2 regions of the Methylobacterium endophyticum genome follow, and region 2 is predicted to be linked to the other one. Evidence: predicted binding sites of a transcription regulator. Region 2 holds the regulator's gene; the other holds the start of a gene.

Region 1 (15,595 bases), on a different contig from region 2:
TGCGCTGGTTCGCGCCCTCGCCCTGGACGACGGCGCATGCGGAGATGGACGTGCGGCCCGGCGGATCGAGCCTCGTGGTGATGCGCTCGCCGGACGGACAGGAATTCCCCAATCGCGGCGTCTATCTGGAGGTGGTGGAGAACGCCCGGCTCGTCTTCACCGACGCCTATACGTCCGCCTGGGTGCCCTCGGCCAAGCCCTTCATGACCGGCATCCTCACCTTCGAGGCGGAGGGGGCGGCCACCCGCTACACCGCCCGCGTCCGCCACTGGAGCGCCGAGGACAAGGACACCCACGAGAAGATGGGCTTCCACCAGGGCTGGGGCCTGTGCACCGACCAGCTCGCGGCGCTCGTCGCGACGCTGTGAACGAGAAAAGCCGGCCCCGCGAAGGGCCGGCTCGTCTGATGTTGGTGCCTTCGGAGCGATTTCATCGTTCCGAAGGCGGGGAGAGCCGTGGAGAGACCCGGTCTCAGAAGATCCGCGAAAAGATCACGTAGAGCGTGCCCGAGAGCAGCATCGCGACGGGGAGGGTGAGCACCCAGGCCATGGCGAGGTTGCGCAGGGTCGAGAGCTGGAGACCCGAGCGGTTGGCCGCCATGGTCCCGGCGACGCCCGACGACAAGACGTGCGTGGTCGAGACCGGCAGGCCGTAGACGTCCGCCGCCGCGATGGTGCAGGCCGCGACGAGCTCGGCCGAGGCGCCCTGGGCGTAGGTGAGGTGCGTCTTGCCGATCTTCTCGCCGACCGTGATGACGATGCGCTTCCAGCCCACCATGGTGCCGAGGCCGAGCGCGATGGCGACGGCGACCTTGACCCAGGTCGGGATGAAGCGCGTCGCCTCGTCGAGGCTGCCCTTGTAGGACTTGAGCGTCGAGACTTCCGCCGCGGAGAGCTCGCTCTCCTTGTCCTTCATCAGGAAGCGGATGGCCTCCGAGGCGAGGTACATGTCGTTACGGGTGTTGCCGACGACGTCGGCCGGCACCTTGGCCAGGCTGCCGTAGCGGTCGACCTGATCGCGGATCTGGCCGATGAGCACGGACAGCGACGGGTAGGTGCCGCCCTCGAGCTTGTGGGCCGCGACGTAAGCCGTCACCGCCGGGCGGGGATCGCCGATGATGGAGTAGCCGGCGGCCTTGCCGGAGACGACCTCGGCGGCGGCGGTCGAGGTCTTCTGGAACTGCACGATGGAGCTGTCGGGCAGGGCGCGGTTGAGGGCGTAGGCCGTGGGCACGGTGCCGATCAGGATCAGCATGATGAGGCCCATGCCCTTCTGGCCGTCGTTGGAGCCGTGGGCGAAGGACACGCCGGTGCAGGTCGCGATGAGCAGGCCCCGGATCCAGAGCGGCGGCTCCTTGCCCTTGGGCTCCTCGTAGAGCGCCTTGTTGCGCACGGCGACCTTGAGGGCGAGCAGCAGCGCGGCGGCGGCGAAGAAGCCGACCATCGGCGAGAGCAGCAGCGACCAGCCGATCTCGGTGGCCTTGGTCCAGTCGACGCCGGAGGTGCCGGAGCGGCCGTGGAGCAGCGCGTTGGCGACGCCGACGCCGATGATCGAGCCGATCAGGGTGTGGGAGCTGGACGCCGGCAGGCCGAAGGCCCAGGTGCCGAGGTTCCAGATGATCGCCGCGATCAGCAGCGCGAACACCATCGCGAAGCCGGCGCCGGAGCCCACCTGGAGGATCAACTCCACCGGCAGCAGGCTGACGATGCCGAACGCCACGGCGCCGGAGGACAGCAGCACCCCGAGGAAGTTGAAGAAGCCCGACCACACCACGGCCACGTTGGCCGGCAGCGAGTGGGTGTAGATCACGGTGGCCACCGCGTTGGCGGTGTCGTGGAAGCCGTTCACGAACTCGAAGCCGAGCGCGATCACCAGGGCGACGAAGAGCAGGATGTAGGGCAGGTAGCTCGTCATCTTGGCGCCGGTGGCGTCCACGTCGGCGTAGATGCTGTACCCCACGTAGAGGAGCGCGGCGGTGACGGCGCCCATGAAGACGATCGCCATCGCGATCGAGCCGTTACCGTCGAGATTGGGCCGGCCGTGACGCTCGCCCGGCGCCTGTTGGAGCGCTCCCGGCTCCAGATGACCCACCGTTGACCCAGCCATATCGATCAGCCCCGCGCAGTTTTAAGGATTCGTTGATCCTCGCGGGGCGGACCCTGGGCCGGCGGCGGCGACGCTTTCGTGACAAGGCGGGATCAAACCCCGCCGGTGGACGTGTCGTCCCACGCTGTTTGCGCTTGTTTCAGACCGCCTCCTGTCGATCGGAGCGGGTTCGTTCGGGGCCTCCTCTCTCCGCACGCGCGGGGAGAGGAGGAGCAACCGCAGCCGAACAGGTCAACCGAAGAGGGTGTCAGTAGGTCTCGGCGAGATAGGCGGCGATGGCCTTGCCGTCCGCCTCGTCGATGGGCGCGCCGTAGACCTTGATCATCTTTGTGACCTCGGCCTCCCAGAACGCCTTGCCCTTCTTCGGCGGCTGCATGGCGATGTAGTCGGCGGAGTGGCAGGCGAGGCAGGCGCCCTGCGCCGCCGCCAACCCGGCCTGCCCCTCGTGATTGTTGGCGGGCTTGAGCTGGGCGGTCTCCTCGGGGAGGACGTAGCTGCGCGGGGCGGCCGTCGCCCCGCCCGCCGCGAGGAGGGTGAGGCCGGCGGCGAGCGCCCGGAGCGGAATGCGGTTCGTCATTGCGTGCCTCCCTCAGGCCGCCGTCACGCGGACGGTCTCGACCACGTTGCGCATGTAGCCGGGCGGGTTCCACAGCGGGTCGAGGGGCTGCGACTGGCCGATCCGGTTGGTCGCCTTGACCTTGATGGCATGGGCGCCGGGGGCGAGCTTCACCGGCAGCGTCCACTGCCGGAAGGAGTAGCGCCCAAGGTCCTGGCCGAGCGCGGCGGAGGCCCAGGTCCGCCCGTCGTCCGTGGAGACGGCGACCTCGGTGATGCCGTAGCCGCCGTCGAAGGCAATGCCGCGCAAGGTGGTCTCGCCGGCCTTCACCGTCGCCTTGTCGGCCAGGCTGGTGACGAAGGAGCGGACGTTGAAGCGGGCGATCGGCACCGTCGAGCCCGGCGCCTTGCCCGGCTCGGTGCAGGCGCAGGCATTGGCCGGGATGCGGTAGGCCTTCTGCATCCAGAAGCTGTCGAAGGGCTTGTCGAGCACCGTGATCGTGTTGAGGTGCTTCACCCAGTAGGTGCCGTAATGGCCCGGCACCACGAGGCGCAGGGGGAAGCCGTTCAGCCAGGGCAGGTCCTCGCCGTTCATGGCCCAGGCCAGCATCACCTCGCCGTCGCGTGCGTGGTCGATGTCGAGGGCCTTGGCGAAGTCCGGTGTCTCGGGCAGCACCGGCCCGTCGAGCCCCTCGAACGAGACCTGCACCGCGCCCTTCTTCACGCCGGCCTTGTCGAGCACGGCCTTGAGCGGCACGCCGGTCCAGCGGGCGTTGCCCATGGCGCCGTTGCCGAGCTGTCCGCCGGCGACGCGGGGCTCGACGAAGCCGCGCGAGTTGCCCGAGCACTGGTTGACCGCCACCAGCTCCACGGAGGGCATCCCCTTCAGCTCGGCGAGCGACAGGGAGAGCAGGGTCTCGACGGTGCCCTTCACCGCCAGCCGGAACGTGTCCGGATCGATGGAGAGGGGCAGGTCGGCGAGGTGGTAGCGCACGAAGAAGGCGTCGTTGGCCGTGATGACGCCCTCGTCGAAGACGGCGAACGGCGTCTCGAGCTGCGGCGGCCGGCTCGTCGTCAGGAGCAGCGGGCGCTTGCCCGGATAGGCCGCCAGCCGGCGCTCGCCCGCGCCGAAGGGCAGGGTCACGCTGTCCGGTGCCGCCCACGCGCGCCGGCTGGCCAGTGGCCCGGCGGCGAGCAGGGCGGCGCCCGCGCCGCGCAGGATCTCGCGTCGATGCATCATTGCGTCCCTCCCGTTATCGGTCCGGCCTCTGCGGGCCGGCCGTCGTCGTCGATCGTTCAGCCGAGCCGGAGCAGGTGGATCAGCCCGAGGCTGATCGCGAGCAGCAGCAGCAGCGAGAGCGTCACCGCCGCGGTCACCCGCCCGCCGACCCGCCCGAGGATCCGCACGTCGACGCCGAGCCCCAGCGCCGCCATCGAGACCACGGTGAGCAGGCCCGCGACCTTGGTGATCGGGCCGATGGCGAGATCCGGCACGAGGCCGAGGGAGCGCAGCGCCGCGAGCACCAGGAATCCGAGGATGAACCACGGCACCAGCTTCGACAGGCCGAGGCGCTTGGCAGGCGCCGGGTTCGGGTCGTCCCCGCGCAGGCGCGGCGCCAGCAGCGAGAAGGCGACCACCACCGGGCCGAGCATCAGCACGCGCACCAGCTTCACCAGGGTGCCGATCTGCGTGGCGGCGAGCCCGGCCGGCACGGTGGCGGCCAGGACCTGCGGCACGGCGTAGACGGTGAGCCCGGCGAGGATGCCGTATTGGTTGGCCGAGAGGCCGAAGAGCGGGATCAGCAGCGGCAGGCCGAGCACCATGACCACGCCGAGGATCGCCGTGAAGGAGATCGAGGAGGCGATGTCGTCGCCGTCGGCGCCGATCACGGGGGCGACGGCGGCGATGGCCGAGTTGCCGCAGATGGAGTTGCCGCAGGCGATCAGGATCGAGATCCTGGTCGGCAGCCCGAGCCCGCGGCTGATGGCGAAGCTCGCGAAGATCGTCATCACCACCGTCGCGACGATGGCCCCCATCAGGAGCGGCCCCGAGGCGAGGATCGCCGCGAAGCTGATCGAGGCGCCGAGCAGCATCACCGCCACCTCGAGGAGCTGCTTGGCGCTGAAGGCGATCCCCGCCCGCCAGCGCTGGCTCGGCGCCCAGGCGGTGCGCAGCGCCATGCCGAGCAGGATCGCGATGACGAGCGCCTCGACGTAAGGGTGCCCGAAGGCACCCTCCTCGGCATGCTGGATGCCGAGGGAGACGAGCGTCACCGCGATGCAGAGCCCGATGCCGGGCAGGAGCCCGGCGAGCCGGGCTCCGAGGGCGTGGGTCCGTGCCGGACCCGTCACCGCTTTGCCGTCATCGACGATGCTCCCGCTTGTGCCCGTCACGCGGGCTGTGTCCGTTCGACCCGCGCCGTACCGGACCCGGTCGTCTCCGCCAATTCCCGGCCGCTCGCGCGCCCGATCCAGATCGCCGACGCCGCGCTGATCAGACCGGCCAGCGTGCAGTAGCCGCACACCAGCCAGGGCTTGTCGGCGCCGGAGTACTGGAGCAGGGCGGTGGCGATGATCGGGGTCAGGCCGCTCGCGAAGATTCCCGAGAACTGATACACGAACGAGATGCCCGTGTAGCGCACCCGCGCCGGGAAAAGCTCAGAGAACAGAGCCGCTTCCGGCCCGTAGACGGATGCATAGAGGATGCCGAAGGGCAGGATGATCGCCATGTAGATGGCGGTGGTGCTCTCGGGATGGGTCAGGAAGATCCAGAAGGCCGGGAAGGCCGACAGTCCCGTGATGACCGAGCCCCAGGCATAGACCCGCGTCCGTCCCAAGCGGTCGGAGAGCGCGCCAAAGAAGGGGATCGTCGCGCACATCACCAGCGCGGCGGCGCAGACGCCGAGCAGCGCCTCGGTGCGCGGGATCTTGAGCGTCTGCGTCAGATAGCCGATCGAGAATACGGCGAAGATGTTGAAGAACACGCCGTCGATCATGCGCGCGCCCATGCCGGCGAGCACGTTCTTCGGGTAGCCCTTGATCATCGAGACGAAGGGGATCGCAGCCTCGCGGTTCTGCTCCTTCACCTTCGAGAACTCGGGCGTCTCCATCACGTTGAGGCGGATATAGGCGCCCACCGCCACCAGGACGACGCTGAGCAGGAAGGCGAGCCGCCAGCCCCAGGACAGGAACTGCTCGTCGGTGAGCCCGTAGGACAGCGCCGCGACGACGCCGGACGCGAGGCAGAGGCCGAGCGCCAGCCCGATCTGCGGGATGCTCGCATAGAGGCCCCGCTTCTCCGGCGGCGCGTATTCGAAGGCCATGAGCACCGCGCCGCCCCATTCGCCGCCGAGGCCGATGCCCTGGATGACGCGCAGGAACAGCAGCAGGATCGGGGCCGCCACGCCGATCTGCGCGTAGGTCGGCACCATCCCGATCAGGAAGGTCGCCACGCCCATGAGCATCAGCGTGATGACGAGCATGCTCTTGCGGCCGACCTTGTCGCCGAAATGCCCGAACACCACGCCGCCGAGCGGCCGCGCCACGAAGCCCACCGCGAAGGTGGCGTAGGCGAGCAGCGTCGAGACCAGCGGATCGCTGACCGGAAAATAGAGCTTGTTCAGGACGATGCCCGCGACAACCCCGTAGAGGAAGAAGTCGTACCACTCGATCGTCGCGCCGATCAGCGCCGCCGATACCACTCGTCCCAGGCCGCCGGGCTTTGCCGCCCCGCTCCCGTTCAGTCCCGTTCCCGCCATGATGACCGCCTCCCTCAGTGGTCGTCCCGCCTCCCTGTCCGCCGGCGGCGGATGCGGAGGTCGTGATTGTGTGTGTTTCAGTGATGCGCTTCCGCCAGTGCCGGCCGACCCGGCGCCTGGCTCGAGACCTGGACGGGCTGGCCGTCCGTCCGCGCGCGGGCGTCGGCCAGGATCATGTCCGACGCCTTCTCGGCGATCATGACCACCGGCGCGCTGGTGTTGCCCGAGATCAGCGTCGGCATGATCGAGCAGTCGACGACGCGCAGGTTCGCGATGCCGTGGACCCGCAGCCGCGCGTCCGTCACCGCCATGTCGTCGTTGCCCATCTTGCAGGTGCCGGACGGGTGGAAGATCGTCGCCCCGGTCTCGCGGGCGAAGGACAGCAGCGCGTCGTCGCCCTGGATGTCGCGGCCGGGCCTGTGCTCCTCGGAGATCAGGCCGCTCAGCGCCTTGGTGGCGGCGAGCCTGCGGGCGAACTTGATGCCCTCGACCGTGCATTGCCGGTCGGTCTCCGTGGCGAGGTAGTTCGCGCGCATCACCGGCGCCTCGAACGGATCGGCGTTGCGCAAGGTGACGGTGCCGCGCGACTCCGGCCGGAGCTGGCAGACGGAGAAGGTGCAGCCGGACCACGCATGCGGCTTGGCGCCGGCCATGTCGGCGGAGAGCGTGGCGAAGTGGAACTGCACGTCCGGGGTTCCGGGCCCCGGCATCACCCGCGTGAACAAGCCGCCCTGGTTGATGCCGACCGCGAGCGGGCCGCTGCGCGTCAGCAGCCATTGCAGGCCGATCTTCGCCTTGCCGTGCAGGGTGGCGAGCTCGTCGTTGGTGGTGATCGGCTTGGCGACCTTGTACATCAGCCGGATCTGGAGATGGTCCTGGAGGTTCTCGCCGACGCCGGGCAGGTCGTGCCTGACCTCGATGCCTTGCGCCGCGAGCGCCCCGGCCGGCCCGATGCCCGACAGCAGCAGGAGCTGCGGGCTCTGGAGGGCCCCGGCCGCCAGGACGACCTCGCGGCGCGCGCGGACCTCGCGGATCTCGCCGCCCTGCCGGTAGCGCACGCCTACCGCGCGGCGCCCGTCGAGGATCAGCCCGGTGGCCTGGGCCTCGACCTCGATGCGCAGGTTCGGACGGCCACGCGCCGGATCGAGATAGGCCACCGCCGTGCTGCATCGCCAGCCCTTGCGGGTGAAGAGCTGGTAGTAGCCGACGCCCTCCTGGTCGCCGCCGTTGAAGTCGGCCGTGCGCGGCACGCCGAGTTCGCGGGCCCCGTCGATGATGCCTTCGATCAGCTCGTGCTTATGCTCGATGTCCGAGCACCAGAGCGGGCCGTCGCCGCCATGGGCCGGCCCGGCGCCCCGCGAGTTGTGCTCTGAGCGGATGAAGTAGGGCAGCACGTCGTCCCAGGACCAGCCGGCGTTTCCGAGCTCGGCCCAATGGTCGTAGTCCTCGGCCTGCCCGCGCACGAAGATCAGGCCGTTGATGGAGCTCGACCCGCCGAGGGTGCGCCCGCGCGGCCAGTAGATCTTGCGCCCGGCCATGGCCGGCTCGGCCTCGGTGTAGAAACCCCAGTTCAGGGTCTTGTGGAACATCGTCTTCCCGTAGCCGATGGGAAGATGGATCCAGGGCGAGCTGTCGCGCGGGCCCGCCTCGAGCAGCAGAACGGAATGGCGGCCATCGGCGGACAGCCGGTTGGCCAGCACGCAGCCGGCGGTGCCCCCGCCTACCACGACGTAATCGACTTCGGCGCGCTGCATCGCCGTCTCCCTAGAAGCTACCGGGTTTTCCCGGCTCGTCCGCCCGCTCAAGCTCATTTGTCTCGAAAAACGGTACGTTTCATTCGATTAAAGTGATATATGGTGCTTCTGTCAATGCGTCGCTTGCGAAATGGGAGACGTCGGCATGCGGATCGTCCATCACCCCGGCAGCATTCTGCACGATCCGGTTTCGTTCTTCCGGCGGGGCAGCCTGATCCCGCATCCCGAGCAGGCGGCCCGCTACCTGCTGCTGCGCGACGCCGTCCGGGAGGCCGGACATGATCTCGCCGAGGCGGGGGATGCCGGCCTCGCGCCGGTCCTCTCGGTCCACGATGCCGGCTACGTCGCCTTCCTGCGGGAGGCCTGGGAGCGCCGGGGCGAGCTCGGCGAGGTCGGCGAGGAGATCCTAACCGGCCATTTCGCCCGGCCCCAGATGCGGCGGCGGCCGACGGGGATGCTCGGCCTGCTCGGGCTCTACACGGCCGATACCTCGACCCCGATCCGGGCCGGCACCTGGGCCGCGGCCTACGGGACGGCGCAGGCGGCCATCGGCGCGGCCGAGGCGGCCCTGGCGGAGGGGCGCGCCTACGCCCTCTGCCGGCCGCCCGGCCACCACGCCTATGCGGATTCAGCCGGCGGCTTCTGCTACCTGAACAACTCCGCCATCGCCGCCGGGCATCTGCGGCGCGCGACCGGCGGACCCGTCGCGATCCTCGATATCGACGTTCATCACGGCAACGGGACGCAGGGCATCTTCTATGCCCGCCCGGACGTGCTCACCGTCTCGGTCCATGCCGATCCGGCGAACTACTTCCCGTTCTTTGCCGGCTATTCCGATGAGACGGGCAGCGGCGAAGGGGCGGGTTTCAACCGCAATCTCCTCGTGGCGCACGGGGCCGGCGACGGGCCCTGGCTCGCCGCGATCCGGGAGGGGCTGGATGCCGTCGCCGCGCATCGGCCGGCCGCCCTCGTGGTGGCGCTCGGTCTCGACGCCTCTCAGGACGATCCCATCGGCGCCCTCAAGGTGACGACGGCGGGCTTCTCGGCGGCGGCCGAGGCGATCGCGCGGGCCGGACTGCCCACCGCCATCGTCCAGGAGGGAGGCTATCTGTGCGAGGCGCTGCCGCGCAATCTTGTCGCCTTCCTGGCCGCTTTCGAGGCGGCCGTGGGGTGATCGGAGCCCCCGCCGGGGGTGAAAAGATCGGTCTTCTCCCGCGAGCATCGGAGAGAGAAGAAACCTCTCGTTCCGCGCTCGAAATAGCAATACGCGACTATTGCTTCGCAGGCGGCGTCCACGACATGTAATGCCTGTGTTGAGCAAGCGAATTCAGGTCATGCGCCAGCTTCAGTTCGATCCCTTCGGCGAGCCCGTCACGCAGGATCTGCGCGGCGCTGCTGCGCCTGCGAGCCGTACGGCCTCGCGCATCGCGCTGAAGGCCGGCGTCGGCGCGTTCTGGGCGCTCGTCGTGGTGATCGTCGCGGCGCGGGCCGCCTATTTCGATCCCGACTTCGCCGAGCATTTCGGCAGCGTCGCCGCGCTCGGCCATTACCTCCAGCAGCTTATCGCCGCCTGATTCCCGCCGGCCCCCGGATCGTCCGGGAGCCGGCGTTCGGCTGCGTCACGCGCGCAGCATCTCCGCGCCGTCGCCGATGACGGATCCGGTCCCGCCGAGGGCCTGCCCCAGCAGGTGCGGGATCTCGGAAGGCGTGTCGGCGACCGCGACTCCGGCCGCTTCCAGCGCCTTTCGTTTGCCGGCATAGCTTCCCACGTTTCCAGACACGATCGCGCCGGCATGGCCCATCTTCTTGCCGGGGGGCGAAGCGCGCCCGGCGATGAAGGACACCACCGGCTTGCTCATGCCGGCGGCGTATTCGGCCGCCTCCTCCTCCATCGCTCCGCCGATTTCTCCGACGAGCACCACCGCTCGCGTGCGCTCGTCCCGGTCGAGCGCCATCAGCGCGTCGCGCGTCGTGGTGCCGATCATCGGATCGCCGCCGATCCCGAGGAAGGCCGACTGGCCGATCCCGGCGCGGGTCAGGTTCAGGCAGATCAGCGTGCCGAGGCTGCCCGAGCGTGAGATCACGCCGACCTCGCCCGGCTGGAAGATGTTGCCGTTATGCCCCGGCATGATGCCGACGAAACCTTCGCCCGGCGTGACGATGCCGGCGGTGTTCGGCCCGATGATTCGGGTGCCGTGCCGCGCTGCGGCGTGGTGGATCGCCATCACGTCGCGGGCCGGGATGTGCTCGGTGAGGATGACGACGGTCTTCGTGCCGGCCTCGATGGCGTCCACCGCCGCGTCCTTGGCGGTGGAGGGCGGGATGAACATCACGGCGACATCGAAGGGCGTCTCGGCCATGGCCGCCTTGGCGGTGGCGTAGACCGGCACGCCGAGATGCGTCTCCCCGGCGCGCTTCGGATTGACGCCGGCGACGATTCTGGTGCCGGCGCCGATCATCTTCTCGGCCCAGAAGGTCCCCTGCTTGCCGGTGATGCCCTGGACGAGGACGCGGGCGGTCTGGCGATAGATGATCATCGGGCTGCGCCTCCCTCGGCGGCGTGAACGGCGGCTTGCACCGCGTCTTCCATCAGGTCGAAGGGCTCGATGCCGAGCCCGTCGCGCACGAGGCGCACGGCCTCGTCCTCGCCGGTGCCGTGGATCGAGAAGAACACCGGCACCTGTGGGTTCAGCCGCTTCCAGGCGGTGACGACGCCTTCCGCCATCACGTCGGTGCGGGCGAAGGCGCCGCAGAAGTTGACGACGAGGCTCTTCACGCCGGGATTCGAGAGCACGAGCCGCAGCGCCGTCTCGGACTTGGTGTAGGCCTCGCCGCCGATCTCGAGGAAGTTCGCCGGCCGCCCGCCGCAATGGCTGATGACGTCCATGGTGGTCATGGTGAGCCCGGCGCCGTTGGCGAGCACGCCGACATTGCCGTCGAGCTGGATGAACTTGAGCCCGTGGTCGAGCCCCTCCTGCTCCAGCTTCGTCATCGGCTCGGCGGCGGCGGCCATGGCGAGCTCCGGCTGCCGGAAGGCAGCCGAATCGTCGAGGGTCAGCTTGCAGTCGAGGGCGACCACGCGGCCGTCGGCGAGGAGCGCCAGCGGGTTGATCTCGATCAGTTCCGCATCGACCTCGCCGCTCAGCCGGTAGAGCGCCGCCAGAATCTCCGGCACCTGTGCTTCCGCGGCGCCGAGATCGAGCCCCGCCACGAGGGCGCGGGCGGCTTGCGTATCGAATCCGGCATCCGCGTCGACGAGGTGCCGCCGCAGCGCGTCGGGACGCGTGGCCGCCACCTCCTCGATATCCATGCCGCCCTCGGTGGAGAACAGCACCAGCGGCTTGCGGCTGCCGAAATCGGTGAGGATCGCCGCGTAGAACTCGCGCTCGATCCTGGCCTGCTCCTCCAGCAGCACCGTATGGACCCGGTGCCCGTCGATGCTCATGCCGAGGATGCGCTCGGCGACGGTCCTCGCCTCGTCTGCGGTGTTCGCCGGCTTGATGCCGCCTGCCTTGCCGCGCTTGCCGGTCGGCACCTGGGCTTTCACCATGCAGGGGCCGAGTTCGGCGAAGGCGGTCGCTGCCGCCTCGGGGCTGTCGCAGAGGATGCCGCGCGGCACCGGGATGCCGGCCGGCGCGAGGACCTTCGCCTTCGCGGCGTGCTCCAGGAAGTTCATCGTCCCGCCTCCTCGTGGCCGATCTTTTTCCAATGGGGCCCGAACAGCTCCTCCTCGCTCGGCTTGTCCTCCGGGATGGGGGTGACGAGGTGGGTGATGTTGAGCATGTGCCGGTAGCTCAGGTTCTCGGAGATCGAGTTCTTCTGCCAGGAGCCGCAGCCCATGCTGAGCGTGAAGCCGAGCCCCGAGTTGAAGCCGCCGCCATTGCCGAAGGTGTGGGCGAAGTTCACCAGCACGCGCACCACGTCGAGGTCCTCGGCGAGCTCGCGGGCGCGGTCCATGTCGGTGGTGTGGATGCCGCAGGAATGCCCTCGGCCCTGGTGGTCGAGGATCTCGCGCACACGCTCCTTGGCGGCGGCGAAGTCCTTGGCGCGGTAGACGGTGAGCACCAGCGCCAGCTTCTCGCCGGAGAAGGGATGCTCCTTGCCCACGCCGTCCTCCTCCACGAGGAAATACGCCTTGCCCTCGGCTTTCGGGGACAGCTCGAACGCCTTGGCGAGCACGTCGGCGTCGCGGGCGATGAGGTCGCGGTTGAGCTTGCCCTTGACCCAAAGCTTGTCCTGAACGCGCGCCTTCTCCTGCGGCGTGCAGAGATAGGCGCCGGCCCGCTCCAGCGCCGTGATGGCCTCGTCGTAGACCGCGTCCACGATGACCACGGAGTTCTCCGAGGAGCAGGAGGTCGCGTTGTCGAAGATCTTCGAGTCGCGGATCTTTTCCGCCGCCGCGTCGAGGTCGGCGGTCTCGTCGATCATCACCGGCACGTTGCCCGCGCCGACGCCGATGGCGGGCGTGCCGCTCGAATAGGCGCGGCGCACGTTGTCCTGCGAGCCCGTCACGACCACGAGGTCGCAAAGCTTCATCAGGGTCTCGGTGGAGTCCTTCGTCACCGGGTCCGGCAGGATCTGCACGAGGTCGGCGGGAAGCCCGATGCTCGTGAGTTCGTTGCGCATCAGCTCCACCACGCGGGCGGTGGTGCGGTAGCCGAGCGGGGAGGGCGCGACCACGATGGCGTTACGGCCCTTGAGCGCCATCATCGCCTTGTTGACCGGCGTCGCGCCGGGGTTGGTGGAGGGCGTCACGGCGCCGACCACGCCCATGGGCTTGGCGTATTTCACCAGCCCCTTCTCGCGGTCGTGCTCGATCACGCCGACCGAGCGGCCGCGCAGCAGGTCGCGGAGCGTCCCGAAGGTCTTGCGCTGCTTCTTGCGGATCTTGTCGGCGACGTTGCCGAGACCGGTATCGGCCACCGCGAGTTCCGCCAGTTCGCGAGCATGCTCCGGCTTGTAGAGCGACCAGGCCAGCGCCCGGACAGCGGCGTCGGCGCCCTCCTGATCGGCCTCGGCGAAGATCTTCTGGGCGGCGCGGGCGCGGGCCATCACGGCCTCGACGGGGGAGGGATCGTAGGTCGTGGCCGGACCGGGCCGGCCGAGCGGCTGGACGAGGGCGACGGACATCGCTTGCTCCTTGGGTGAGCGGAGGAGGAGGGTTCGGAAGCCGCGCCGGGGCGCGGGAGGAGGGGTCAGGCGCTCGGCCTGACCGCCATCGGCTGGGGGGCGGGGGCCGCCGGCTCGACATCGTCGAGGAACGGCTCGTCGGGGCGCATCCTGAGGGCCAGCACCGCGCCCAGCAGCAGCAGGCCGAGGGAGGCGATGAAGGGAAGGTCCCAGCGCCCGGTGGCGTCGATGATGGCGCCGAACACCACCGGCGAGATCATGCCGGCCAGCCCGAAGCCGAAGTTCATGAAGCCCGACGCCGTGCCCGAATGCTGGGGCGCGATGTCCATGGGCACCGCCCAGATCGGCGCGACGATCAGTTCGGCGAAGAAGAACGCGCCGGACAGGCAGAGCGCCACGGTGACGAGGTCCTTCACGAAGATCACCGGCAGCATGAAGGCGAAGGCGCCGAGGAAGCCCACCACGATGACGCTGACGCGGGCCTTCGAGACGCTGCCGGTCTTCCTCAGGATGCGGTCGCTGACGATGCCGCCCACCGTGTCTCCGACGACGCCGGCGAAGAAGACGCCCGAGGCGAAGATCGCCGATTTCTTGATGTCGAGGTTGTGCTCGTGGAGGAAGTAGGAGGGAATCCAGTTGAGGAACAGCCACAGGGTCCAGCCGTAGCAGAAGTCGGTCATGGTCACGGGCATCATTCGCTTGAGCAGGCGGCGCCACGGCACGGCCTTGCGCTCGGTGGCGATCTTCATGGGCGGCAGGACGGCGAGCTCGGCCTCGGTGATGTGCTTGTGGGAGCGCGGATCGTCGCGGAAGTAGAACCACCACAGGCCGACCCAGGCGAAGCTGATCAGGCCGACGATGATGAAGGAGTCGCGCCAGGACAGGGCCACCACGAGGAAGGCGATCAGCGGCGGCGTCAGCGCGTTGCCGAGCCGGGCGAAGGCGTGGGTGATGCCTTGAGCGAAGCCGCGCCGGTCCGCCGCCATCCAGTTCGCCAGCGCGCGGGTGGCGGTGGGGAAGGCCGAGCCCTCGCCGATGCCGAGGAGGAAGCGGGCCAGCACCAGGGACATGGCGCCCTCGACGAAGCCGATGGCGACGGTGGCCGCCGACCAGATCGCTCCGCAGATCAGCAGCGTCAGGCGCGGTCCGAGGCGGTCGCCGAGCCAGCCGCCGGCGATCTGGAAGAAGGCGTAAGGGTAGGCGAAGGCCGAGAAAGCGAGGCCGAGCTCTGTATTGGTGAGGCCGAGTTCCTTCTGCATCGCCGGAGCGGCGGTGCCGATATTCACCCGGTCTATGTAGGTGACGAGATACATCAGGCAGATGATCAGCAGGACGCGATCAGTCGCCTTGAAACGGGTGAGCCCGAACATGCTGCCCTCCTGCGGGAGGCGCCGTTGGACGATCCGAGGGCGTGCGAATGCGCCGCCTCGGGTTCGGTCCCGACGCCCGTTGAGCGTTCCTCGTGGGTCGCGCGCTCGGTGTCGGCGGGTCTTTTCGCCCGCCTGAATCGGCTCACCGAGAGCGTCCGAGGGGAAAGCTAGCCCTTGCGGCAGCGAGAGAAAAATTTATTGTTTTCATCCGGGTCATTCACGATATTGATCGATATGATTCCGGATCTCGAGATTTCCCTGCTCCGGACCTTCGTGGCCGTGAACGAGACCGGCAGTATAACGTCTGCCGGCCGGCTGGTGGGGCGGACGCAGCCGGCCGTCACCCACCAGATCCAGCGGCTCGAGAAGGCGCTCGGCAAGCCGCTCTTCCAGGAGGACCGGCGGCATCTGCATCTCACCCGCGAGGGCGAGATGCTGCTCGGCTACGCGCGCACCCTGCTCAGCCTCAACGACGAGATTCGCGACCGATTCCAGGCCCCCGACATCGCCGGCCATGTGAGGCTCGGGGTGCCGGATCTCTACGCGGCCTTCCTGCTGCCCGCCGTGCTCAGCGGCTTCGCGCGGGCCTATCCGCAGATCGAGATCGAGCTGCGCTGCTCGCGCAGCCTGCCGTTGCAGGCGGCCCTGGAGCGGGAGGAGATCGACATCGCCCTCATCACGCGCCAGCCTGATTTCGGCGGCACCATGGTGCGGGCCGAGCCGCTGGTCTGGGTCGCCGCCCGCGACCGGCCGGTGGAACCGGACGGGCCCGTGCCCCTCGCCCTGCTGCCGGTGGGCAGCCTCTACCGCCAGCATGCCCTCGACGCCCTCGGCCATGTCGGGCGCTCCTGGGCGATCACCGCCGTGAGCGACAGCATCGCGGGATTGCAGGCGGCGGTCTATGCGGGGCTCGCCGTCTCGG
Region 2 (15,595 bases):
GCGCCCGAGCATCCCTTCCCCGCCGCCATCGACGACCTCGTCGCCGCCTGGACGGAGTTCGCCGCCCTGGGCCCGGCGGCGGTGGCCGGCGACTCGGCCGGCGGCAACCTCGCCCTCGCCCTCATGCTGCGCCTGCGCGAGGCGGGCCTTCCCCTGCCGAGGGCGGCCGCGCTGTTCTCGCCGGTGACGGACCTCGTCGGCACCGGCCTCTCGCACCGGGCGAACGCCAGACGCGACGCCATGTTCGACCCGGAGGGGCTCCGGCGCCTGCGCCCGGCCTATCTCGGCCCGGCCGATCCGGCGGACCCGCTGGCCTCGCCGCTGCTCGCCGATCTCGCCGGGCTTCCCCCGCTCCTGCTGCATGTGGGCGAGCGCGAGCTGCTGCGCGACGATTCGATCCGCCTCGCGGAGAAGGCGCGGGCGGCGGGCGTCCCGGTGGAGCTGACGGTGTTTCCTGTGGTGCCGCATGCCTGGCAGTTCGCCGGCTATCGTGTGCCGGAGGCGCGCCGTTCGCTCAGCGAGGCGACGCGCTTCCTGCGGAGCCGGCTCGCCCGAGGGGACGCGTGATGACGCAGACAGCGCCGGACCCGGCCCCCCTGCCCTCGGAGACGCTGGCCGTCCTCATCGTCGGCGCCGGCTTCTCCGGCATCGCCATGGGCATCCGCTGCCTTCAGGAGGGCATCGGGCCGTTCCTGATCGTCGACAAGGGCGACGGCATCGGCGGCACCTGGCACGAGAACACCTATCCGGGGGCCGCCTGCGACATCCCCTCGCATCTCTACTCGCTCTCCTTCGCGCCGAAGAGCGACTGGTCGCGGCTCTATCCGCGCCAGCCCGAGATCGCGGCCTACCTGCGGGAGACCGTGGCGGCGAAGGGCCTCGGCCCGCATCTGCACCTCGGCACCCGCGTCGACGCGGCTGTGTGGGACGAGGCGGAAGGGCTCTGGCGCGTCGAGACCGACCGGGGACCACTGCGCGCCCGCGCCCTCGTCTCCGGCATGGGCGCCCTGCACCATCCGGCGATTCCCGCGATCCCCGGCCGCGATGATTTTGCCGGCAAAAGCTTCCACTCGGCGAGTTGGGACCACGGCTGCGATCTCAGGGGCAAGCGCATCGGCGTCATCGGCACCGGGGCCAGCGCGATCCAGTTCGTGCCGCTGATCGCCCCGGAGGCGGACCGCCTCGTGCTGTTCCAGCGCACGCCCCCCTGGGTGATGCCCAAGCACGACCGGCCCATGAGCGCGCGCGAGACGAGCGCCTTCCGCCGCCTTCCCCTGGCGCGCTGGCTCTTCCGGCAGAGGCTCTTCTGGATCCACGAACTGCGCGCGCTCCTCGGCTTCACCAAGGTCTCGAAGCTGACGGCGCAGGCGGAATCCCTCGCCCGCCACCATCTGAGGAAGGCCGTGCCGGACAAGGCGCTGCGGGACAGGCTGACGCCGCGCTACCGCCTCGGCTGCAAGCGCGTGCTCGTCTCCGACGATTATTACCCGGCGCTGACCCGCCCGAACGTCGCGCTCGAGAGCGGCGGCATCGCCCGCATCACCCCCGCCGGCATCGTCATGCAGGACGGCACGGAGCACCCCCTCGACGTGCTGATCTACGCCACCGGCTTCGACGTGGGGGCGAGCCTGTCGCGGGTGCGCACCGTGGGGCGTGGCGGGCTTGCCCTGTCGCAGGCGTGGCGCGACGGCGTGGGCGCCTTCCAGGGCATCACCGTTTCGGGCTTCCCCAACCTCTTCCTGCTGATGGGCCCGAATACCGGCCTCGGGCACAACTCGATGATCGTGATGATCGAGGCGCAGGTCGAGCACGCGATCGGCTGCCTGAAGGCCCTGCGCAAGGCCGGCGCCAAAGCGATCGAGGTCCGCCCGGAGGCGCAGGCGCGCTTCCTCGCGGAGGTTCGCGCCAAGCTGGCCGACAGCATCTGGACGACGGGCGGCTGCACGAGCTGGTATCTCGACGCGCAAGGGCGCAACACGACCTTGTGGCCGGGCTCGGTCCTCGCCTATCTGCGCGGGGCGCGCCGGCCGCGATTGCGCGACTACCGGCTCTCCTGAGGGGAGCGTATCGTCACCATATGACCGGAACGTCGGCGGCGAGTCGTCCGTTGTCGGTGGAAGCTATGCCGTAGCACTGTCCGCCTGCCGGGCCGTCCGGCGCGAGGAGGGTCCCATGAGCCTGATCGGTCGCATCGTCACCAAGATTCTCGGCAACGAGGACCGCCCCGTCGCCCGCGACGACCGCAACGCGAATTCGAGCAACCTCATCGGCCGCATCGTCACGAAGCTGCTGCGCAAGTAGCCCGTAGGAGCCGCCTCCGGCTGATCCGCCGCCCGGCATTCCCGCCGGGCGGTTTTTTTTCCGTGTCCCGCCGCGTCCGCTCGAGGCCGTCAGGCGCCTCCGAAGGCGCCTGACGGCGTCTCGGTCCTTGCGCTTTCAGAAAAAACGGAGAGCCGGAGACCGCGCCTCCTGGACAGGCCCTATTGCGCGGCGGCGGCGACCGTCGCGGCTTTCGTCAGCACCGGCGCGGCGGGCACCGTATGCTCCCAGAAGGTGCCGCCCCGGCCCTTCTCGAAGCCGGCCTGGTAGAGCCGGCGCATATAGGCGGTGTCGAATCCGGCCTGGCTCGTCGTGTTGGGCACGTCCTCGCCGATATAGGTGAGGTTGAAGCCGATGCCGCTGGCGCGGGTGAAGGCGTAGGTGGTGGCGAGCGTCGCGCGGCTGCGGGCGCGGCTCGCGGTGGTGAAGGACCGGCCGACAAGCGACAGGGTGTTGTTGGGGGCGACCGAGAATTCCGGCTCCAGCCGCCCGTTGATGACGACATAGATGTCGGCCTTGCCGCCGGCCGTGCGCAGCCGCCCGTCCTTGAGCAGAAGGGATTGCGGCAGGGTGAACACCGGCGTCACCACCGAGCCGTCCACATGCAGCTCCTGGAACTCGCGGCCCTCGGCCTGCACGTCGATGAGCTGGGGCGGGAACACCGCCGGGATGCTGGCCGAGGCGGTGAGCACGTCGCGGAACAGCGCCACGGCGTTGGGCGCGCCGCTGGCGGCGATGGCGCCCATGTTCCAGATCACCGCCCGCTGCGAGTCGAGATTGGTGGTCACGACGAGCAGGCGGCGGCCCTTGGCGTGCTCGGCGGCGACGGCGGCGAGGAAGTCCGGCGTGACGTAGCGGCCGACGAGATCGCGCAGGCGCTCGTCCCCGAACAGGCCGGAGCCGAACAGCACGTTCACGACGCTCGGGCTCTGCACCAGGGTCTCGGCGACGCCGCTGGTGTAGATCTCGGTGAGCACGCCGTCGTAATGGGGCCCGAGGAAGGCGAAGGGCGCGATCAGCGCGCCCGTGCTCACCCCGGAGACGAGGGTGAACTCGGGCCGGGCGCCGGAGGCCGACCAGCCGTTGAGGACGCCGGCCCCGTAGGCGCCGTCGCCGCCGCCGCCGGAGAGGGCGAGATAGGTGAAGCGCTGCTTGCGCGCCCCCGGCCGCCCGGCGATCTCGGTGATGGTCTCGGCGGAGGCGTCCGCGAAGACGCGCGCGCCGGGGATGTTGGCGACGCTCGCCAGCGCGGCCTCGCCGGCGGTGTAGGGAATGCGCGGTATCGACGAGCAGGCGGCCAGCGGCGCCCCCACGGACAGCGCGAGCAGCGCCCTCATCCACCGCGGTCGGGACGACGTCGTCATGGCGAGAGGTTCCGCTGCGCGTGTTCGGTGAACGGATGACGGCGGTCGAACGAGCTTGGCCATAGTAGCGTTCCCTCCCCCGTCCCGCAATCGCGCCGCCGGGCACGGGTGATGCATGGGCGCCACAGCCACCGCCTTCGCGTGCCTCCGCGAGGCCGCTCGCGGGCCGCTTTCCCGATCACGGTGGAAAAGCGCGCGCCCCCGAGCGGGGCACCGATTCGTCGACTCTTGCGTCTGCCGCGAGCCCTCCTGTAGGGTCTCGCCTGCCGATCGGGGCAGATCTCCCCGGCGGCGGCCGCGACCGGCGGCGCGTAACGGACGGTTTCAAGACGTACGGAGTGTGTGCCGCTGGCTCCTCGAAGGGCCGGATGACGCGCGCTCGGCCGGATGGCCAGTCGAAGGGGGACGAGCATGGAAGCGGGCTTGAGCTGGACCGACGAGCGCGTCGAGCTGCTGCGCCGCCTGTGGGAAGAGGGCCAGAGCGCGAGCAAGATCGCCGCGCAGCTCGGCGGCGTCACCCGCAACGCGGTCATCGGCAAGGTCCACCGCCTCGGCATGGGCGGCCGCATCAAGGCCGGCTCGGACGCTCCGGGCGCCCGCAAGAAAGGCGCCCTCGAGACGCTGCCGGAGGCCGATGCCGTGGTGATCGAGGCCGCCGTGGAGGCCGCCGAGCCGGCGCCCCCGCCGGTGCAGCGCCCGGCGCCGGAGTTCCCGATGCCGGCGGCCGCTCCCGAGCCCGTGGCGCTCGCCGTCTCCGAACGGGTCACGATCATGGAGCTGCGCGAGTCCATGTGCCGCTGGCCCATGGGCGACCCGACGACGCCGGAGTTCCGCTTCTGCGGCGCCCGCGCCATCACCGGCCTGCCCTATTGCACCCACCACGCCCAGATCGCCTACCAGCCCGCCGCCGAGCGCAAGCGCGACCGCCGGGTGGCCGGCTTCCGCTGAGCGGAGCGCAGTCTTGAAGCCAAAGGGCCCGCGCGAGCGGGCCTTTTTTCTTGGACGGCACGAGGAGCACGGCGAGTGACGAATTCCATCGTCACGGAGCGCATCAAGCTGGGCGCGGCCGCGCTCAACACTTTGGCGACGGCATCCGTCACAGTCGGCGTCCTCGCGCCGGCCGCAGCGGCCTTCTATGGCCTCAGCGCCCCGACGGCACCTGCCTGGGAACTGGCCCTCGGTGCCGCTGTTTGGGTTTCGTTCGCCGGCGGGCTACATTATGGAGCCCAACGGCTTCTCGGGAGATTGCCGCCATGATCTCCGCCCAGACCTATATGTTGTTCGTCGCACCATTCGTGATGGGACTGGGCGGCCTCGTGATCTACGCCATCACCGCGCATCTCACCCGCCCGCGTCACCACACCCCGGCCGAATAGGGGCCGACCGCCCCGCGAGCGCGGACCGACGCCGCTACTCACCCAGCTCGAAGGTCTCGTCGAAGGCGTAGCCGGAGCCGCGCACGGTGCGGATCGGGTCGGGCTGGCGCGGGCGGTTGATGGCCTTGCGCAGGCGGCCGACATGCACGTCGACGGTGCGCTCGTCGATATAGACGTCGTGACCCCAGACCCCGTCGAGGAGCTGCTCGCGGGAGAAGACCCGGCCGGGGCTCTGCATCAGGAATTCGAGCAGCTTGAACTCGGTGGGGCCGAGATGCAGCTCGCGCCCGTCGCGGCGGATGCGGTGGCTCAGCCGGTCGAGCTCGATGTCGCCGGCGACGAGCAGGTTGGCCACATGCGCGGGCTTGGCCCGGCGCAGCAGCGAGCGCACGCGGGCGAGCAGCTCCGGCACCGAGAACGGCTTGACGATGTAGTCGTCGGCCCCCGTGCCGAGGCCGCGCACCCGGTCCGCCTCCTCGCCGCGCGCGGTGAGCATGATGACCGGCAGCCGCTCGGTCTCGCGGCGGGCGCGGATGCGCCGGCACAGCTCGATGCCGGAGAGGCCGGGCAGCATCCAGTCGAGGAGGACGAGGTCCGGCACCTGCTCCTGGAGCTTCAGCTCGGCCTCGTCGCCGCGCACGGCGCAATCGACGGAGAAGCCTTCCGCTTCGAGGTTGTAGCGCAGCAGAAGCGTGAGGGCTTCCTCGTCCTCGACGATCAGGATGTGCGTGCTCATCGGGCCTCAATACCAAGTCTCACGGGTCGTGACCCGTGAGGTTCGGCGGGCGGCCGCCGCCCCGCGGCCGCGCGGTCGATCGACGACGGGCGTCCTCGTCGCCGATCGGTATCGGACTTGCGTGCTGATTAAGGAGCCGCCGGCTGCGGCGCCACGGTGGCGTAGTTGGAGGCGTCGTTCTTCGGGCGCTCGCCGGCCAGGTTCTCGCCGGTGACGAGGTAGTGGATGGTCTCGGCGATGTTGGTGGTGTGGTCGCCGATGCGCTCGACGTTCTTGGCGCAGAACAGGAGATGCGTGCAGAACGAGATATTGCGCGGGTCTTCCATCATGTAGGTCAGGAGCTCGCGGAAGAGCGAGTTGTAGAGCGCGTCGATCGCCCCGTCGCGCTCCCAGACGTCGTAGGCGGCCTGGGTGTTCCGGCTCGCATAGGCGTCGAGAACGTCCTTGAGCTGCTCCTGCACGAGGTCGCTCATGTGCTGGACGCCGAGCACGATCTTCTGCGGCTGCGGCTCGTCGATGATCGCGACCACGCGCTTGGCGACGTTCTTGGCGAGGTCGCCGATGCGCTCGAGATCGCCGGAGACGCGGATCGCCGAGATGGTCTCGCGCAGGTCGATGGCCAGCGGCTGGCGGCGGGCGATGAGCAGCACCGCGCGCTCCTCGATCTCGCGCTGGAGCGCGTCGAGCCGCTTGTCGGCGGCGATGACGGCCTGGGCGAGGACGGCGTCGCGGCGCACGAGGGCGTCGCCCGCATCGGTCATCATCTTCTCGGCGATGCCGCCCATCTCGGAGATCGAGCGGCGCAGGCTTTCGAGGTCGTTGTCGTAGGAGGTGACGATGTGGTCGGGCATGGTCCGGTCCTCGCTCCGCTCTTCCGGGATCAGCCGAAGCGGCCGGTGATGTAGTCCTGGGTCTGGGACTTGGTCGGGTTCATGAAGATCCGCGTCGTCGGCCCGAACTCGACCAGCTCGCCGAGATACATGAACGCCGTGAACTGCGAGATGCGCGCGGCCTGCTGCATGTTGTGCGTCACGATCGCGATGGTGAACTCGCTGCGCAGCTGCTCGATCAGCTCCTCGATGCGGCCGGTGGAGATCGGGTCGAGGGCCGAGGTCGGCTCGTCGAACAGGATCACTTCGGGACGCTGCGCCACGGTGCGGGCGATGCAGAGGCGCTGCTGCTGGCCGCCGGAGAGGCCCATGCCGGACTGCTTGAGCTTGTCCTTCACCTCGTCCCAGAGCGCCGACTTGCGAAGGCTCTCCTCGACGCGGACGTCGAGCTCGGCCTTGGGCAGGCGCTCGTAGAGCCGCAGGCCGAAGGCGACGTTGTCGTAGATCGACATCGGGAAGGGCGTCGGCTTCTGGAACACCATCCCGACCTTGGAGCGCAGCTCGTTGAGATCGACCCTGGAGTCGAGCACGTTGCGGCCGTCGAGCATGATCTGCCCCTCGGCCCGCTGCTCGGGATAGAGGCTGTAGATGCGGTTGAAGGTGCGCAGCAGCGTCGACTTCCCGCAGCCGGACGGCCCGATCAGCGCCGTGACCTGGCGGTCGTGGAAGTTGAGGTTGACGTTCTTCAGGCCGTGGAAGTTGCCGTAGTAGAAGTTCAGGTCCTTGACGGCGATGCGCACGGGGGCGCCCTCGTCGGCCTGATGGCGCCCGGTGAGCTGGGCGGAGGTGATTCCGGAAGCGGCGTTCATCGCGTGGCGTCCTTCGAGAGGGGAATGGGGGGAGAGCGGCGGCGCGTCAGCGCGCGCGCTCGCTCTTGACGAGGACGCGGGCGACCACCGACAGCGCCAGGATCGTGACCGTGATGAGCAGCGCGCCGGCCCAGGCGAGCTGCTGCCAGTTCGGGTAGGGCGAGAGGGCGAACTGGTAGATCATCACCGGCAGGTTCGGGATGCCGCCGAGGAGGTTCGCGTTGAACCAGGAGTTGTTGTTCAGCGCCGTGAACAGCAGCGGGGCGGTCTCGCCGGCGATGCGGGCCAGCGCCAGGATGATTCCGGTGACGATGCCGGCGCTGGCACCCCGCCAGGTGATCGAGCGGATCACGACGGAGGGCGGCGCGCCCAGCGCCGCGCCGGCCTCGCGCTGGGTGGCGGGCACGAGGCGCAGCATGTCCTCGGTGGTGCGCACGATCACCGGGGTGGCGATGATGGCGAGCGCCACGCCGCCGGCCCAGCCCGAATAGGTGCCCATGGGCCGCACCATCAGCGTGTAGACGAACAGGCCGATGAGGATGGACGGCGCCGACAGCAGGATGTCGTTGAGGAAGCGGATCAGGTCGGCGAGCTTCGAGCTGCGGCCGTATTCCGCGAGGTAGGTGCCGGCCATGAGGCCGATGGGCGTCGCCACCACGATGCCGATGAAGGTGAGCACCAGGCTGCCGAGGATGGCGTTGGCGATGCCGCCGCCCACCGAGCCGGGGCCCGGCGTCGGCTCGACGAAGAGCATCGGCGAGAAGCCCTTCACGCCCTCGACGATGAGCATCAGCAGGATAGAGCCGAGCACGACGATGCCGATGGCGGTGGCGAGCGTGCTCGACACGATCAGGATGCGATCCGCGATCCGGCGGCCGGGGCGGACCCGGCTGACGGCGGCGGGGACCGAGGCGCGCGCGGCGGGAAGGGTGTTGGTGGCGTCCATGGGGGGCCGGCTTTCCGCTCAGGCGACCTTCACGCGCCGGACGAGCAGGCGCGCGACGATCAGGACGAAGAAGGTGATGACGAACAGGATGCAGCCGAGCGCCATGAGGGCGTTGAGCTGCATGCCGTCGGCCTCGTTGAACTCGTTGGCGATGCGGGACGCGATGGTCGAGCCCGGATCGAAGATCGAGGCCGAGAGCCGGTTGGCGTTGCCGACCACGAAGGTCACGGCCATGGTCTCGCCGAGCGCGCGGCCGAGGCCGAGCATGATCGCGCCGATGATCGACACGGAGGCCTGCGGCACCAGCACATGCCGGATCACCTCCCAGGTGGTGCAGCCGATGCCGTAGGCGCTCTCGCGCAGCACGGTCGGGATCTGGTCGAGCATGTCGCGGGTGATCGAGGCCACGAAGGGCACGATCATGATGGCGAGGATGATGCCCGCCGTGAGCACGCCGACCCCCGAGGGCACGCGGGCATAGAGCAGCGTGCCGACGATGGGCAGGCCCTCGACCACGTTCGATACGGGGGTCTGCACGAAGCGCGCGAAGAGCGGCGCGAAGATGAACAGGCCCCACATGCCGTAGATGATGCTCGGCACGGCGGCGAGCAGCTCGATGGTCATCGAGACGGGCTTGCGGGCCCAGCCGGGGCAGAGCTGCGTGAGGTAGATGGCGATGCCGAGCGAGAGCGGCACGCCGATCAGCAGCGCCAGGAAGGCCGAGGCCAGGGTGCCGATGACGGCGACGAGCGCTCCGTATTGCTCGGTGCCGACGTTCCAGGCGCTCGAGGTCAGGAAGCCGAAGCCGAATTCCTTGAAGGCCGGCCAGCCGCCATAGGCGATGGAGGCGAGGATGCCGAGCAGCATCGCCAGCACCAGGAGCGCCGAGCCGTAGGCGGCGGCACGGAAGAGCGCGTCGGCGCCCTTGCTGGGCCCGGTGCGGGTCGTCCGCTCCGTGCGGGCGATCGCGATCGTTTCGGTCAAGGCCGCCATCCGCTGTTCTCTTCGTTGGGAGGCTTGGTAGCGCGCGGGCTCGCGGGTGGCGAGCCGGGGTTCCATCGGTCGTGCGCACCGGGCGTCCCGCCGGAGACGGGAGCCCGGTCGCGGCATCGGCGCCCCGGTAGCCCCGGCCGTCCCCGAGGGACGGGCCGGAGCGCGGGGCGCCTCAGCGGCTCACATGTTGGAGACGGGCTTTCCGTCCTTGTCCTTGATCTGCTTCCACTCGTCGTGGATCAGGCCGACGACGTTGTCGGGCAGCGGGACGTAGTCGAGCTCGGAGGCCATCTTGTCTCCGTTCTTGTAGGCCCAGTCGAAGAACTTGAGCACGGCGCCGGTCTTGGCGGCGTCGACCGCGTCCTTGTGGACGAGGATGAAGGTCGCGGCCGTGATCGGCCAGGCGTCGTCGCCGGCCTGGTTGGTCAGCGAGATGCCGAAGCCGGGAGCGGCCTTCCAGTCGGCGCTGGCGGCGGCGGCCTGGAACGCCTTGTCGTCGGGCTGCGGGAACTTGCCGGCCTTGTTCTGGATCAGGGCGTAGGCGAGCTTGTTCTGCTTGGCGTAGGCCGACTCGACATAGCCGATGGCGTTCGGGACCTGCTTGACGGTGGCGGTGACGCCCTCGTTGCCCTTGCCGCCCTGGCCGGCGGGCCAGGAGATCGTGGTGGCGGCGCCGAAGTCCTTCTTCCAGGTCTCGGAGACGCCGGAGAGGTAGGTCGTGAAGATGTTCGTCGTGCCCGAGGCATCCGAACGGTAGACCGGGGTGATGGTCGCGTCGGGGAGCTTGAGGCCGTCGTTCAGCTTGGCGATCTTGGCGTCCGACCACTTGGTGATCTTGCCGGCGTAGATGTCGGCGATCAGCTCACCGGTGAGCTTCAGCTTGCCCGGCTCGACGCCGGCGATGTTCACCACGGTGACGACGCCGCCCATCACGGTCGGGAACTGGACGAGGCCGTCCTTGGCGAGCGCCTCGCCCTTCAGCGGCGCGTCGGTGGCGCCGAAATCGACGGTCTTGGCCTGGATCTGCTTGATGCCGCCGCCGGAGCCGATCGACTGGTAGTTCAGACCCATGCCGGTCTCCTTGCGGTAGGCTTCCGCCCACTTGGAATAGACCGGGAAGGGGAAGGTGGCGCCGGCGCCGGTGATGTCGGCGGCGAGCGCCGCACCGGCGAGCTGTGCCGTCGCGAGGCCGAGGGCGAGCGCGTATCGGAAGGGCTTCACATGAATCTCCATCGCTGTCGGGCTCGAACGGCCCGCGCGTCCGCGCGAGGCCCGGCGGTCCCGGCATCGCACGGTCCGGGCGAAGGCCCGGCCGACGCGGCCTTACCGGCCCGACAGTGCCGCCTCTATGACGATGCCATGACAGGCCGATGACACCGCCCTTCGGCGGTGCAACCGCCGGTATTTCGCCCACCGTCGACGCGAGCGATGGCACGAAAGCGGGGCCTCGCGCGTTTGGTCACGTCGTCCCCGCCCCGGCATCCGCGCCGGGCCGCGCGACCTCGAGGAGACCGACGTGCCGATTCCCGGCAGTGACCCCGCCACCGCCCCCGACCGCGCGCCGACGAAAGCGGACGAGGCCCTGCTCGACCTTCACGACGAGCGGGCGAGACTGGAGCGCGGCCTCTCCCTGGCGCAGGCCCGCCAGCGCTTCGGAGCGGACGCGGCCGAGATGGAGCGCGCCCACGAGGAGGAGGGCCGGCTGCTCGCGCGCCTCGACGGCGTGCTCACCCAGATCCGCGCGGCGGAATACCGGCGCCGGCCCGGCGCGCGGCGCTGGTAGGGCGGAGAGCCGGGATCTACGTCTCCCGGACGGACGCTATTCGCCCGACCGGCGCCGGTCGCGCTCCTTGTGGCGCAGGCGCAGCAGCAGCTCGACCTGCTCGTCGGGGAGCGGCTGACGGTCGATGCTGCCCTCGTAGATCGAGCGGAGCGTCAGGCCGAGGCTCTGTCGGGTCTCGGCGGTGAGCGCGCCGGCCGTTCCGGCGTGGCCCTTGGCCGCCTCCGGCAGTCCCGTCCCCTGGCACATCGTTTCCGACCCGCGATTTCCTTGAAGGATCCCGAATCGCATCGGTGATCCTGGGATCACGATCCGCCCGCATGGTTAACGCGGGGTTAGCGCCAAGCTCGACCTGAGGCTCACACCTTCGCCAGGAGATCGTCGGCGGGGGCCGCTCCGGCGATGAGGCGGGCGGCGGCGGCGCGCGCCTCCTCCGTCACCGAGGCGCCGGCGAGCATGCGGGCGATCTCCTCGCGCCGGGCCGCCGTGTCGAGGGGCGCGACGCTGGTCGCGACCCGGCCGGCGCCCTTCACCGCGTCCTTGGCGATGAGGAAATGCGTGCTTGCGCGCGCCGCGACCTGGGGGGCGTGCGTCACCGCCAGGACCTGGACCTGCGCTGCGAGCCGCGCGAGCCGCACGCCGATGGCGTCGGCGACGGCGCCGCCCACGCCCGTGTCGATCTCGTCGAAGATCAAGGTCGGGGCCGAGCCGCGATCGGCGAGCACCACCTTGAGGGCGAGCATGAAGCGCGAGAGCTCGCCGCCCGAGGCCACCTTCATCATCGGGCCGGGCTTGGTGCCGGGGTTGGTCTGCGCCCAGAACTCGACGCGCTCGGTGCCGGCGGGGTCGCGCGAATCGGTGTCTGTGGCGATCTCGGTGATGAAGCGGGCGCGCTCCAGCTTGAGGGGCGGCAACTCCGCCTTCACCGCCGCGTCCAGCGCCTTGGCGGCGCGACGGCGTCCCTCCCCGAGCTTCTGGGCGGCGGCCGCGTAGGCGGCCTCCGCCTGGGCCAGCGTCGCCTCCAGGGTGAGAAGCGCCTCCTCGCCGGCATCGATGGCGGCGACATCGCCCACGAATTTTTCGCGCAACGCCGCCAGATCGTCGGCGGCGACGTCGTATTTGCGGGAGGCGGCGCGCAGCGCGAACAGCCGCTCCTCGACCCGCTCCAGCTCACGCGGATCGAACTCGGTCTCGGCCACCGCCGAATCGAGGACGCCGCGCGCCTCGTCGAGCGCCACGAGGGCGGCGTCGAGGGCCGTGACGCAGGGGCCGACGAGGGCCGGCAACTGGTCCGCCCGCCGCTCCAGCCGGCGCACGGCCGAGGAGAGATGCGGCACCGGCGAGTTCGGGCCGGCGAGGCAGTCGAGCGCGTCGTTCAGCTCGCGCGCGATTTTTTCGCTCTGCTGCATGGTGGTGCGGCGCAGGGCGAGGCTCGCCTCCTCGCCTCCCTGCGGATCGAGCGCGTCGAGCTCCTCGACGGCATGCCGCAAAAAGTCCGATTCGCGCCGGGCCGCCTCGACGCGGGCGCGCTGCTCGGCGAGCGCCGAGCGGGCCGCCTTCACCCGTCGCGACCCCTCGGCCACGGCGGCGAGCGGCTTCTGCAAGCCGCCGAAGGCGTCGAGGATGGCGCGGTGGGCGCTCGGGTCGGCCAGCGCCCGGTCGTCGTGCTGGCCGTGGATCTCCACCAGCGCCGCGCCGATGGCGCGCAGGGTCTGCACGCCGACGGGCTGGTCGTTGACGAAGGCGCGGGTGCGGCCGTCCGCCATCTGGGCGCGGCGCAGGATCAGGTCGCCCTCGGTGTCGATGCCGGCCTCCGCCGCGATGGCGCGAGCGGGATGGTCGAGGGTGACGTCGAAGACCGCCGTGACGCCGCCCTGCGCCTGCCCGTGCCGGACGAGACCGCCGTCGCCGCGCCCGCCGAGAGCGAGGGCGAAGGCGTCGAGCAGGATCGACTTGCCCGCGCCGGTCTCGCCGGTGAGCACGCTCAAGCCCTCGCGGACGTTCAGCTCGAGACGGTCGATCAGGACGATATCGCGAATCGCGAGCTGCACCAGCATGCCGCGTCTCGAAGCCCTTTTTGGCGCTTGGACCGGCGCGATGCGAGGCCGCACCGGCAACCGATCCTCGGGATACAGGCGCGACCCATGCCCGCCCGCCCGACGATATAGAACGAAAGCAGTCCGGCTTCATCCCGAAAACGAAAACGGGCGGGGCGGCATCTGCCGGCCCCGCCCGCGCGATCCCATCGGAGATCGGACGATTACTGCGCCTCGGCGGTGCGGCCGATGACGGAGCGATAGACCTTGCTGAGGAAGGAGGTCTTCTCCTCGCGTGGCTCCAGACCGCCGGTCTGGAGGAGCGCGTAGGCGTCCTTGTACCAGGGGCTGTCAGGGAAGTTGTGGGCGAGCACGGCCGCGGCGTTCTGGGCCTCGGCGGTGATGCCGAGCGCCATGTAGGCCTCGACCAGGCGCTCCAGCGCCTCCTCGGCGTGGCGGGTCGTCTGGTACTTGCTGACCACGTCGCGGAAGCGGTTGATCGCGGCCGGGAAGTTGCGGCGCTCCAGATAGAAGCGGCCGATCTCCATCTCCTTGCCGGCGAGCTGGTCGCGGGTGATCTGGATCTTGGCCTTGGCGTCGGCCGAGTATTCCGACTTCGGGTACTTCTGGACGAGTTCCTGAAGCGCCACGAGGGCCTTCTCGGAGCGGTCCTGGTCGCGGGTGACGTCGGGGATCTGCTTGTACTGCGACATCGCCATCAGATACTGGGCGTAGGCCGCGTCCTTACTCGCCGGATGGCGCTGGAGATAGCGCTTCGAGGCGTTGATCGCGTCGTCGTATTTCTGGCCTTCGTAGTTGGCGTAGGCCGTCATCAGCAACGCCTTCCGCGACCAGTCGGAATACTGGTACTGCTTGTCGAGGCTGTCGAACTTCTTGACGGCGCCCTCGTAGTCGCTGTCCTCCATCTTGGCCAGGCCCTCGCTGTAGAGCTTGTCCGCGGGGACGTCCGGGATCACTTCCGGCTTGTACTTCTCGGCGAAGGGGTTGATCGAATCGAGGGCGTCGCAGCCGCCGAGGCCGAGCCCGAGGACGGCGAGGAGCATGGCCGCCGTCGCAGCGCGGATCGGAGTGGTCACGGGCATCTGCGGTTCATCCCCAAACAGGCGCGTAGGCCGCCGGACATCGACATGTCGGTCCGCCTCCCGCGCCACGGCCTTTCGGGCCGGCGCCTTGGTGACGGACGATTTACCGTGGCGGCCAATTCGGGCGCGAAAACGGCGATATTCGGCGCGCGCGAAGACCGATGGCGCCGTGTGTCTTGCGGGTTACAGAAAGGTTAAGGCCGCTCAGAGGTCGCCGGCGAAGGCGGCGAGGCCGAGTCCGAGCTCGGACAGCGCCGTCTCGCGGCGGGGGGCCTGGGCCTCGACGATCGCGTAGTTGGCACGATCGGAGAACAGGGCCGTGAGCACGCCGACATTCATGCGGTGGCCGCCGCAGAAGGAGCGGTAGCCGCCCTGGAGGGGCAGGCCGGCGAGCGCCAGGTCGCCGACAGCATCGAGGAACTTGTGGCGGACGAACTCGTCCGGGTAGCGCAGCCCCTCCGGGTTCACCACGGCGGTCTCGCCGACGGCGACGGTGTTCTCGAGGGAAGCGCCGAGGGCGAAGCCCGCCTGCCAGTAGCGCTCCACGTCCTTCATCATGCCGAAGGTGCGGGCGCCCGCGATCTCGCGGCGATAGGCGGCGGGGGTGAGGTCCATGGCCTTGCGGCTGCGGCCGATCACCGGGCTCTCGAAATCGATCTCGACGTCGAGGCGGAAGCCCCGGTCGATGGGGCGCAGCTCGGCGAAGGCGCGGCCGATCTCGATGCGCACGGGCCGGAGCACCTTGATCCAGCGGCGCGGCGCGCCGCAGGCGGCGATGCCGACCTTGTCCATGGCCTTGACGAAGGGGAGCGCGCTGCCGTCGAGGATCGGCATCTCGGGCCCGTCGATCTCGACGAGGGCGTTGTCGATGCCGAGACCGTAGAAGGCCGACATCAGGTGCTCGATGGTGGCGACGGCGCCGCTCTCGACGTCGCCGATGACGGTGCAGAGCTCGGTGGCGGAGACGCAGGCGTGGTGGGCCTTGATGATCCGGTCGTTGCCGGTGGGCATTCCGGTGCGGAGGAAGGCGATGCCGTGGTTGGCGGGAGCGGGACGCAGCGTGATCTCGACGGGATTGCCCGAATGTACGCCGATGCCGGCGAGTACCGCGGGGCCCTTCAGGGTCGTTTGCTGGTTCGTTCGCATTCCATAGCCCTCGGCCGCGATCGGGTCGGCGGCGCCTTCGGTGGCGGCTGCCGTCCCTTCTGATCCGTCCGCTGCTTGAAGCCCCTGCGTGCGCCGC

The links. The regulator PhoB, encoded in region 2, activates phosphate uptake and scavenging genes when phosphate is short. The targets are predictions, from matches to a motif close to TGTCATNNANCTGTCAT.
Region 1: the regulator PhoB is predicted to act here: its motif matches at 2,174-2,190, upstream of ACP56T_RS20860 (inorganic phosphate transporter).

The regions. Positions count from the first base shown of each region.
Region 1 covers NZ_JBNHES010000028.1:10,844-26,438, reverse strand. Annotated here, with positions in the region: gene ACP56T_RS20865 (SRPBCC family protein) at 1-368, shown strand, start outside; gene ACP56T_RS20860 (inorganic phosphate transporter) at 472-2,106, opposite strand; gene sorB (SorB family sulfite dehydrogenase c-type cytochrome subunit) at 2,354-2,683, opposite strand; gene sorA (SorA family sulfite dehydrogenase catalytic subunit) at 2,696-3,901, opposite strand; gene ACP56T_RS20845 (YeiH family protein) at 3,958-5,034, opposite strand; gene ACP56T_RS20840 (MFS transporter) at 5,052-6,419, opposite strand; gene ACP56T_RS20835 (GMC family oxidoreductase) at 6,497-8,173, opposite strand; gene ACP56T_RS20830 (histone deacetylase family protein) at 8,319-9,347, shown strand; gene ACP56T_RS20825 (hypothetical protein) at 9,508-9,747, shown strand; gene sucD (succinate--CoA ligase subunit alpha) at 9,793-10,710, opposite strand; gene ACP56T_RS20815 (succinate--CoA ligase subunit beta) at 10,707-11,849, opposite strand; gene sauS (acylating sulfoacetaldehyde dehydrogenase) at 11,846-13,303, opposite strand; gene ACP56T_RS20805 (MFS transporter) at 13,369-14,673, opposite strand; gene ACP56T_RS20800 (LysR substrate-binding domain-containing protein) at 14,908-15,595, shown strand, end outside.
Region 2 covers NZ_JBNHES010000003.1:44,498-60,092, reverse strand. Annotated here, with positions in the region: gene ACP56T_RS04720 (alpha/beta hydrolase) at 1-567, shown strand, start outside; gene ACP56T_RS04715 (flavin-containing monooxygenase) at 567-2,057, shown strand; gene ACP56T_RS04710 (TFIIS helical bundle-like domain containing protein) at 2,173-2,301, shown strand; gene ACP56T_RS04705 (patatin-like phospholipase family protein) at 2,481-3,683, opposite strand; gene ACP56T_RS04700 (GcrA family cell cycle regulator) at 4,095-4,631, shown strand; gene ACP56T_RS04695 (hypothetical protein) at 4,707-4,940, shown strand; gene ACP56T_RS04690 (hypothetical protein) at 4,937-5,059, shown strand; gene phoB (phosphate regulon transcriptional regulator PhoB) at 5,094-5,795, opposite strand; gene phoU (phosphate signaling complex protein PhoU) at 5,924-6,646, opposite strand; gene pstB (phosphate ABC transporter ATP-binding protein PstB) at 6,676-7,494, opposite strand; gene pstA (phosphate ABC transporter permease PstA) at 7,541-8,440, opposite strand; gene pstC (phosphate ABC transporter permease subunit PstC) at 8,459-9,433, opposite strand; gene pstS (phosphate ABC transporter substrate-binding protein PstS) at 9,614-10,654, opposite strand; gene ACP56T_RS04655 (hypothetical protein) at 10,950-11,216, shown strand; gene ACP56T_RS04650 (hypothetical protein) at 11,253-11,462, opposite strand; gene recN (DNA repair protein RecN) at 11,573-13,270, opposite strand; gene ACP56T_RS04640 (outer membrane protein assembly factor BamD) at 13,474-14,352, opposite strand; gene lpxC (UDP-3-O-acyl-N-acetylglucosamine deacetylase) at 14,557-15,498, opposite strand.